2 regions of the Dictyoglomus sp. genome follow, and region 2 is predicted to be linked to the other one. Evidence: riboswitches for the same ligand, from Rfam matches in the RefSeq annotation. Region 2 holds a riboswitch; the other holds the start of a gene.
The links. Region 2 has a riboswitch for thiamine pyrophosphate ahead of thiS (sulfur carrier protein ThiS). Riboswitches for the same ligand answer to the same signal wherever they lie in the genome.
Positions count from the first base shown of each region.

Region 1: another riboswitch for thiamine pyrophosphate. It lies ahead of ACP5QL_RS08185 (energy-coupled thiamine transporter ThiT); the one in region 2 lies ahead of thiS (sulfur carrier protein ThiS).

Region 1 is NZ_JBMFQK010000012.1:32,633-36,959, reverse strand. Features, by position in the region: gene gyrA (DNA gyrase subunit A) at 1-374, opposite strand, end outside; gene ACP5QL_RS08190 (thiamine diphosphokinase) at 440-1,099, opposite strand; gene ACP5QL_RS08185 (energy-coupled thiamine transporter ThiT) at 1,092-1,889, opposite strand; TPP riboswitch at 1,945-2,054, opposite strand; gene cysE (serine O-acetyltransferase) at 2,075-2,752, opposite strand; T-box leader at 2,875-3,097, shown strand; gene ACP5QL_RS08175 (TrpB-like pyridoxal phosphate-dependent enzyme) at 3,138-4,327, shown strand, end outside.
Region 2 is NZ_JBMFQK010000001.1:276,479-280,805, reverse strand. Features, by position in the region: gene thiF (sulfur carrier protein ThiS adenylyltransferase ThiF) at 1-141, opposite strand, end outside; gene thiH (2-iminoacetate synthase ThiH) at 141-1,250, opposite strand; gene ACP5QL_RS01445 (thiazole synthase) at 1,256-2,029, opposite strand; gene thiS (sulfur carrier protein ThiS) at 2,034-2,222, opposite strand; TPP riboswitch at 2,281-2,400, opposite strand; gene ACP5QL_RS01435 (YbgA family protein) at 2,439-3,425, opposite strand; gene ACP5QL_RS01430 (phosphotriesterase family protein) at 3,446-4,327, shown strand, end outside.

The DNA.
Region 1 (4,327 bases), on a different contig from region 2:
CTAACCTCTGTATATCTCATTGCGGCAGGCTCATCTCCATCTATAGAGCCAAAGTTGCCATGACCATCTATAAGGGGATATCTAAAAGAGAAGTCTTGTGCCATTCTTACGAGAGCTTCATAAACTGCTGCATCTCCATGAGGATGATATCTGCCTAGTACATTACCTACTACATGAGCACTTTTTCTGTAAGGTCGATTATGAAGTATTCCCGATTCATACATGGAATAGATGATTCTTCTTTGAACTGGTTTTAAGCCGTCTCTTGCATCGGGTAGAGCTCTACCTACGATTACGCTCATGGCGTAATCAAGGTAAGAGTTTTCCATTTCTCTTTCTAAACCAACTAAGATAACTTTACTTTTCTCAGCCATATTTTTCCTTCTTGTTTAATCTTGGTTAAAAAATAAGCTAACGTCTTTTAATTTTAGCATAAATTTCAGGTTTGGTATAGATGTATAACCAATAAAGTTCCTTTTTGTATGCTGATCTTAGCTTGGTAATCAGTAAACACATTACTTATACCACGAGTAAGATTTCTGTAGAGAGGTTCATAATTCAAACTATATTTAAGTCCTTCTAAATAAATCCCTTCTACTATTTCTGATAGGGGAATAAGGGAGAGAATGTCCCCCTTATTCCCCCAGATGGTTTTCTCTTCCTCTCCTTTCATAATGTAAATCCTAAGTTTTCTATCAATAACATGTGGCTCTATATTCAAATCTTTTATTCTTTCAAGGAAAAATATATTGGCAAGTGTATGATCTATACGTCCTCCTAGAAGCCCTACGATGTATATGGAATTTGGATTAAATTTTACTGCTTCCCTTATAGCAAGTTCTAAATCAGTTTCATCTTTTTCAGTGGGATAAATTTTCCACTCAACTTGGTGTTTGGCAAGCCTTTTTTCAATATCTTCAGTGATTGAATCTAAATCTCCAACTATAATATTTGGAAAGATTCCAAGCCTTAATGCAATCTTAGTTCCTCCATTGGCACATATTACTTTATCTACTGGTAGGATTTCATCAAGATCAAAAGTAGTTATCTTAGTTTCTCCGTTTACAAAAATCAAGATTTTTTTAACTTCTTTATTCATTTTCTCTTAGCCTCTGCATAATTATTAAAACAAAAGGTAAACATACAAAGGTAGAGGGTACCACTACAAAAAGATTGTAGATGAGAGAATATATCCATGCTGGAGTTCCTGGAGGAGCGTATTCGGAAAAGAAAATTATTCCCGAAAGAAAATGAGCAAAAAGTCTTCCTAAGCCTCCAATGAAAACACCAAGTTCTATAGGTTCTTGAGTTTTTCTTATATAACCTCCATAAAGAAGGAGTAAAGTTCCTAAGATTCCTGCTATTATTAATACAATCCTTGAAACTGGATACCATTTGATTTTAAACTCTAAATCCTTAATATCTTCTTCTATTTTTGACTTTTCTTCCCCTGTAGCAGTTTGTAGTTTCGCTTTTAGCTCTTCTAAAGTTGTTTGAGTTTGTGGAAGTTCCGAAGATATATTTACTACAAAAAAGATTGTTCCCAGGAGAAAGAGTACAGCAATTATATAAGTAATAAATTTCGAAATTTTTAAGTTTTTTACTATGCCAGAAAGTCCAATTAAGCCAAAGGCTATAGGATAGTCGAGGAGATATTGGAGCCAATGTACCACATACATATCTTGCAAGGAATGAATCAATCCATAAGTAACTCCCACGAGTAAACCAGGAACGAATCCCCATCTTAGGGCAAAAATAAATAAAGGAAGCATTTGCAGGCTTATACTTCCTCCTTGAGGCATAGCTCCTATCCTTAAGTACCAGAGTAAAAGAGATAATGCAATACTTAAGGCACCTTCAGTAAGCATCCTTATAGATTTTCTTTCCATGTGAGCACCTCCCATAAAAAATTTAAGGCTCCCTGCCAGCCATAAGGAGGGAACCTTAAATTTTTTATCCCTTCCCTACGCTGGCATTACCCAGATCAGGTTCAAAGGGTCGGTAGCTCCTGCTACCCTCTCAGCCTCGGATCAGAGACTCCCCCGGGAACCATCTTCAATTTTTGTGTATTATATCACATCTCTTTTATTTTTTCTCTGATGAGATTTTCCAAATAATTTATTCTTTTTTCAAGATTTTCTATTTTAGCATTCAATTCTTCTATTAACCTTAGTTCCGGATCAGGTATATTACCATGTTCTAACATCTCCTTAGGGGTTAATTTTTTTCCTTCCTGGGTTACAATTCTTCCTGGTACCCCAACCACAGTACAATTAGGTGGTACAGATTTTAATACTACAGAACCTGCTCCTATTCGGGTATTGTCTCCTATGGTTATAGGGCCTAAAACCTTTGCTCCAGCTCCTATAACCACGTTATTTCCTATAGTAGGATGCCTTTTTCCTTTTTCTTTACCTGTACCTCCAAGGGTAACTCCTTGGTAAATTAGTACGTTGTCACCTATCTCAGTGGTTTCGCCAATTACTACGCCCATACCGTGATCTATAAAAAATCCTTTGCCTATTTTGGCTCCTGGATGTATCTCTATTCCTGTTAAAAATCTATTTATGTTGGATATGAGCCTCGGAATTATAGGTATTTTCAATTTCCATAAGAAATGAGCAATACGATGCAAAAGAATGGCATGAAATCCATGATAGCATAAGATTACCTCTAAGAAATTTCTTGCTGCTGGGTCTTTTTCAAAGACAGCTTTGTAATCCGCAATTATAGTTTCAATAATTTTTTTCATTACTTTTTCACCCTAATTTATACTTCTTTGGTATAAAAATAACATATAGTTTTAAAATTATCAATAGTATATCCAATTTTAAATCTTTGTTGTATAATAATAAAAAAAGCAATTTGAAATTAGCAAAAGCTGTGAAGGGGAAGAGTAACTATAAAACAGGATTACAGAGAGGTTAGTCTGAGGCTGAAAGCTAACTATCCTGTTTATAGTGAATGGGCCCCGGAGCTTCGAGGCGAAAGGTTTGAGTAGCCAAAGACGGTATTGCTCCCGTTATAGAGCAAAGAGTGGAGTCTTTTTAGACTCCATTAAGGTGGTACCGCGAGAGTAAGCCTTCTCGTCCTTTTCAGGATGAGAAGGCTTAAATTTTTATAGGGGAGGTACAATGATGTCAAAGGTCAAATTTATTCTTGACGAGTCTAAAATACCTAAGGATTGGTACAACATTATTCCTGATCTGCCTTTTCCTCTTCCCCCGGTCTATCATCCTGTGACCCTGCAACCAGTAAAACCTGAGGATCTTGCACCTATTTTTCCTGTGGAGCTTATAAAGCAGGAGGTGAGTACAGAGAGATATATTGAAATTCCCGAAGAAGTAAGGAAAATATACAAGTTATGGAGACCAACTCCTTTGTATAGGGCTCTTAATTTAGAGAAATATTTGGATACTCCAGCTCATATATATTATAAATACGAGGGAGTAAGCCCTCCTGGAAGCCATAAGCCAAATACTGCTGTAGCTCAGGCCTTTTATAACAAGCTTGAAGGGGTTAAGAGATTAACTACAGAGACTGGAGCAGGACAATGGGGCTCAGCTCTTGCTATGGCTTGTAATTTCTTTGGGTTAGAATGTAAAGTCTATATGGTTAAAGTAAGTTATTATCAAAAGCCATATAGAAGATCCTTGATGGAGATCTGGGGAGCTAAAGTAGTACCAAGTCCAAGTCCTGATACTGAGTCAGGGAGAAGGATATTAGAACAAGATCCTGACTCTCCGGGATCCTTAGGAGTTGCTATAAGTGAGGCAGTGGAAGATGCAGTTAAAAGGGATGATACAAAATATTCCCTTGGTAGTGTATTAAATCATGTCTTACTTCATCAAACTGTGATAGGAGAAGAGGCTTTATTACAAATGGAGATAGCAGGAGAGTTTCCTGATGTAGTTATAGGTTGTGTAGGAGGAGGAAGCAATTTTGCAGGTATTTCTTTTCCTTTTATAAGAGAAAAATTTAAAGGTAAAAAAATAAGAATTATTGCAGTTGAACCAGAATCATGTCCAAGTTTGACTAAGGGAGTTTATACCTATGATTATGGAGATGTAGCTAAGATGACTCCTCTTCTCAAAATGTATACCTTGGGGCATAATTTTATACCTCCTGCTATACATGCTGGAGGACTTCGTTATCATGGTATGGCTCCTTTGGTTAGTGCTTTATATCACCATGGGTACATAGAAGCTGTAGCTTATCCCCAGACAAAAGTATTTGAAGCAGGAGTGATCTTTGCAAAGACTGAGGGTATTGTACCTGCTCCAGAATCCACTCACGCTATTAGAGCTGTCATCGATGAGGCTTTAGA
Region 2 (4,327 bases):
TTTGAATCCTGTGCGTGTTAGAGAAATGGCACCATTGGAACCAAGCCCTCCGCATCCCATTATTACAATGCGGGTTTTTTGAATTTTATCAAGTTGTTCTTTTGTGAAATAGTTAAGGAGCATTTCCTCAAAAGAATTCATTAATATAGGCCTCCTTTTATCCAATTTGTGAATTCTGGTCTATATCCTCTATTTTTTATTGCATTAATAACTTCATTTACAGTTCTTCTGTCATCAGTTTCAAATTGAACACTTGTTGTTTCAGTTTGAGCATATCCCCCTACAGTAGTTTTTGAACCTGCAGACATTTTAGTGACTCCATAGCCAATGATATTATCTCTGAATCTGCTGTTTTCTCTTGTGGATATGGTTATTCCTACATGGGGTAGGTAAATTCTTGCACAGAAAATAAACCTTAAAAGTAATTTTTCGTTTACTTGGTACTTGGGTTTGAAGCCTGTTTTGGGGTCTCTAAATCTTGGGAAAGATATATTAATCTCAGCCTTTGGATATTTTTGAGAGAGGTACTCCGCATGAAGAATGCTCTTAAACACATCTTCATAGGGATCATTAATTCCTAAAAGTACTCCTACAGTTACCTCATAAACTCCTGCATTTAGTGCTCTTTCTTGAGTATGTAATCTATATTCGTAATCACTCTTAGGACCTACAGGGTGGAGCTTCTTATAGGTTTCCTCATTATAAGTTTCTTGATATTGAACAACTCCTGTTAAACCCTCCTTTACTAAGACTCTGTATTCTTCCTCCTCCATAGGATATGCTTCAATGGAGATCTCTGAAAAATATTTTTTAGCAAGTTTAACTGCATAGAGGATATATTCAAAGGGAGTATTAATTTTATCACAACCTGTTAAAAGTAAAATACTGTCAATGCTGGTTTGTTTGATGGCTTCGTATTCTCTTATTATCTCTTCCTCCTTTAGTTTCTTCCTTGGAATTTGAAGTTTAGCTGAGAATCCACAGTACTCACAGGGAGAAAGACAATAATTAGAAAGGTAAAGAGGAGTAAATAGGGTTATAACTTTTCCGAAATACCTTTCTGTAAGTCTCTTTGCTTTATTAGCCATTAATATTAAAGTTTCATCGGAATTATCAGTGAGGAGAATAAAAAGGTCCTCTTTTGATATCTTGTCTTTATCAATTATTTTCCTGACATTTCCTCCTTTATTCTCTAAGACATGAGATTTTCTCAAGATTTCATCTGCTTCTTTAAGAATCTCCCTGAGCATGTTTTTCACCTAATTCCTTTTATAAAATCTATCAGTGGTGACGAAGCGTCAGCATAGTCTTTTTCTTCGGGAAGACCAATTTCGTAGGCAATTCTTCCTGCTTTTACCGCTAAATTAAAAGCCTCAGCCATTTTAAAGGGATCATTGGATGTAGCGATGGCTGTATTTATAAGTACTGCATCAGCACCTAATTCCATAGCTTTTGAAGCGTGGGAAGGCCTTCCTATACCAGCATCGATAATAACAGGAATAGAGATTTCATTTATAATCGCCTTAAGCAAAGTTTCACAATCGATTCCCTTGTTACTTCCTATGGGAGAGCCTAAAGGCATTACTGCAGAAACTCCTATTTCTTCTAATTTTTTTGCTACGATAAGGTCTGGAGATATATAGGGAAAGACTTTAAATCCATCTTTGACAAGTATTTCTGCTGCCTTTATGGTCTCTTCATTATCGGGTAAAAGGTATTTTAATTCTCCTGATATCTCTATTTTTACCCAATCAGAACCCGTAAGTTCTCTTCCTATTTCCGCAATTTTAACTGCTTCTTTATGATTTCTTGCTCCAGAGGTGTTAATCATTATTTTTGCCGTTTTAGGAAGGAAATCTAAGATAGAATAACCCTTATTGATTTCGGGGTTTATTCTTCTTACTGCCACAGCAAATACTTCTATTTTTAGTTCTTCATGCATTTTGGGGATAACACTATAATCTGGCAGTTTACCTGTCCCTACAAAGAGACGGTTATTTATAATAGTATTATCAATTATTAAGCCCATATTATTATCCCCCTCCCACAAGAGAGACAATTTCTATGTAGTCTTCATCTCTTAACTCTACGTTATCCCAATTTTCCTTTTTTACAATTTCTCCGTTTACTAGTACAACTATTTTTTCGGTGGGATAATTAAGAGAAAGAAGCAATTCTTTTAAATTTCCTTTAAAATTTACTTCTTTATCGTTTACAAGCATGTTTTTCCCTCCCTATTAAACATAAAGGACCGCCCGGTTTATACCGAGCGGTCCTTTGATTTTTTATACCTTTCACTCCCTCCGCCGGCATTACCCGGGTCAGGTTCAAAGGGTCGAGACCGGGATCTTAGGTCTCCTCTCAGCCGAGCTTATCCCCTCAGCTCCCCTGGAAAACCATATTTAATTTTGGGAAAATTATACCATAAAAGTTAGAATTTATTCAATATAAGATAGTTCATTAGGATAAGGATTTAAATAGGTTTGATTTAAAAGATATTGGTCATCAAATCTATATGCCCAACTTCTCAAGATTTCAACAAGAGGGCTTAAATTTATTTTCGCTCTTCTATAAAGATCTAAAAGATGTAGAAAATGATTTTTTTCTCCCGCTTTTAATTTTCTAGAAAAATATCCATATATATGGAAGATGGCATTAACATGATTTCCTCTTTTAAGATTTGTAGAGAGTGCTTCTTTAAACAAGAGGGCATATTTCTCAATTAGCTCTTCAAAGGGATATTTAGACTGATTGGCTAAAAGATTTCCAAGTTCTTTCAAATGCTTTTGAGAATAAACCATAAGGAGATATTTGTTGTTTTGATGAAACTCTATTAGGTCTTTTACTTTTGTATTATCTTTATTCTTGAGATTTCTTAACTCTGATAGAGCAAAAATTCTCGTTAGAAATCTCTCCCTAATTTCTGGATTTCTTAACCTTCCCTCGTCTTCTGCTGGAATGTAAGGAAATTTTTCTAAAACCTTTTGAGCAAAGATTCCCTTTCCTTTAGAGTGGAAGATTTTTCCTTCTCTATCTTTATAAATCATGGTGTTTGATAGGCCACAGGAAGGAGATTTGCTTTTTAGGAGGAATCCATCTATTTCAGGTAAGGTATTTAGAAAATTTTCGGAAAAGTCAAGTATCTTATCGGTTAGGTCTAATCCAGTTTTGGGTTGATAGATTCCTAATCTATTCTCTTCCACATATACTATGATCTTTTCCCTGGGTACCCCAAGCCCTATAGAGACTTCTGGACATACTGTTATAATTTCACAATATTCTTTTAATTTCAGAGCAAAACTATCTTTTATTATTCCACCATCGTATCTTACTGGTTCTGAATTAAGACAAGCACTATATACTATTCTTGGCTTTGTAAAATTTCTCATGTTTGATATTATATCAATATCATTTGTAAAAAGCAAAAGGGGTGAACCTTATGGTTATGACTGTAAAAGGTTTTTTTGATAAAAAAGATATGGGAAAAACCTTAGTTCATGAGCATATTCTTGTGGATTTCTCTCCTGCCGAAGAACAAATAAAGATTGATGATAATTTGAGAAATGAGATTGTAGAGGTAATGTTACCGTATTTAATGGAGATTAAAAATTTAGGTTATAGTACTTTCTTTGAATGTACTCCCAAGTATGTAGGAAGAGATGTAAAGGTTTTGAAAATTCTATCAGAAAAAACTGGATTAAATGTCATAACAAATACAGGTTTTTATGGGGCAGGCGAAGATAAACATGTGCCCAAAAAGTATTGGAATCTTTCTTCAGAAGATTTTGCAAAAATGTGGATTGAAGAATGGGAAAAAGGAATTGAAGATGGTATTAAGCCCGGTTTTATTAAAACTGCAGTAAATCCTGGACCTCTAAATGAGATAGATAAAAAATTGATAAGAGCTTCTGCTTTTACTCATCTTGAGACTGGGCTTACAGTGGCATGTCATACAGGAGAAGAAAGGTGTGCCCTCGAAGTGGCAAGAATTTTTGAGGAAGAGAAAGTAGATCTTTCAGCTTTGATCATTGTTCATGCTGATGCCATTGAAAACTTTGAAGTGCACCTTGAATTGTTAGAAAAAGGAGCTTTTCTTGAGTACGATTCCATTGGGGCAAGACCAATGGAGTATCATTTAAACCTTATGGAGAAGGTTATAAAAGAGGGGTTCATAGATAGGATCCTGATCTCCCATGATGCAGGATGGTTTACTGTAGGAAAATCTAAAGAGGAACAAAATATAAGGCCTTATACAGACATATCTTATAAGTTTATTCCTAAACTGGAAGAAAAGGGCATAAGTGAGGAGATTGTTGAAAAGTTACTT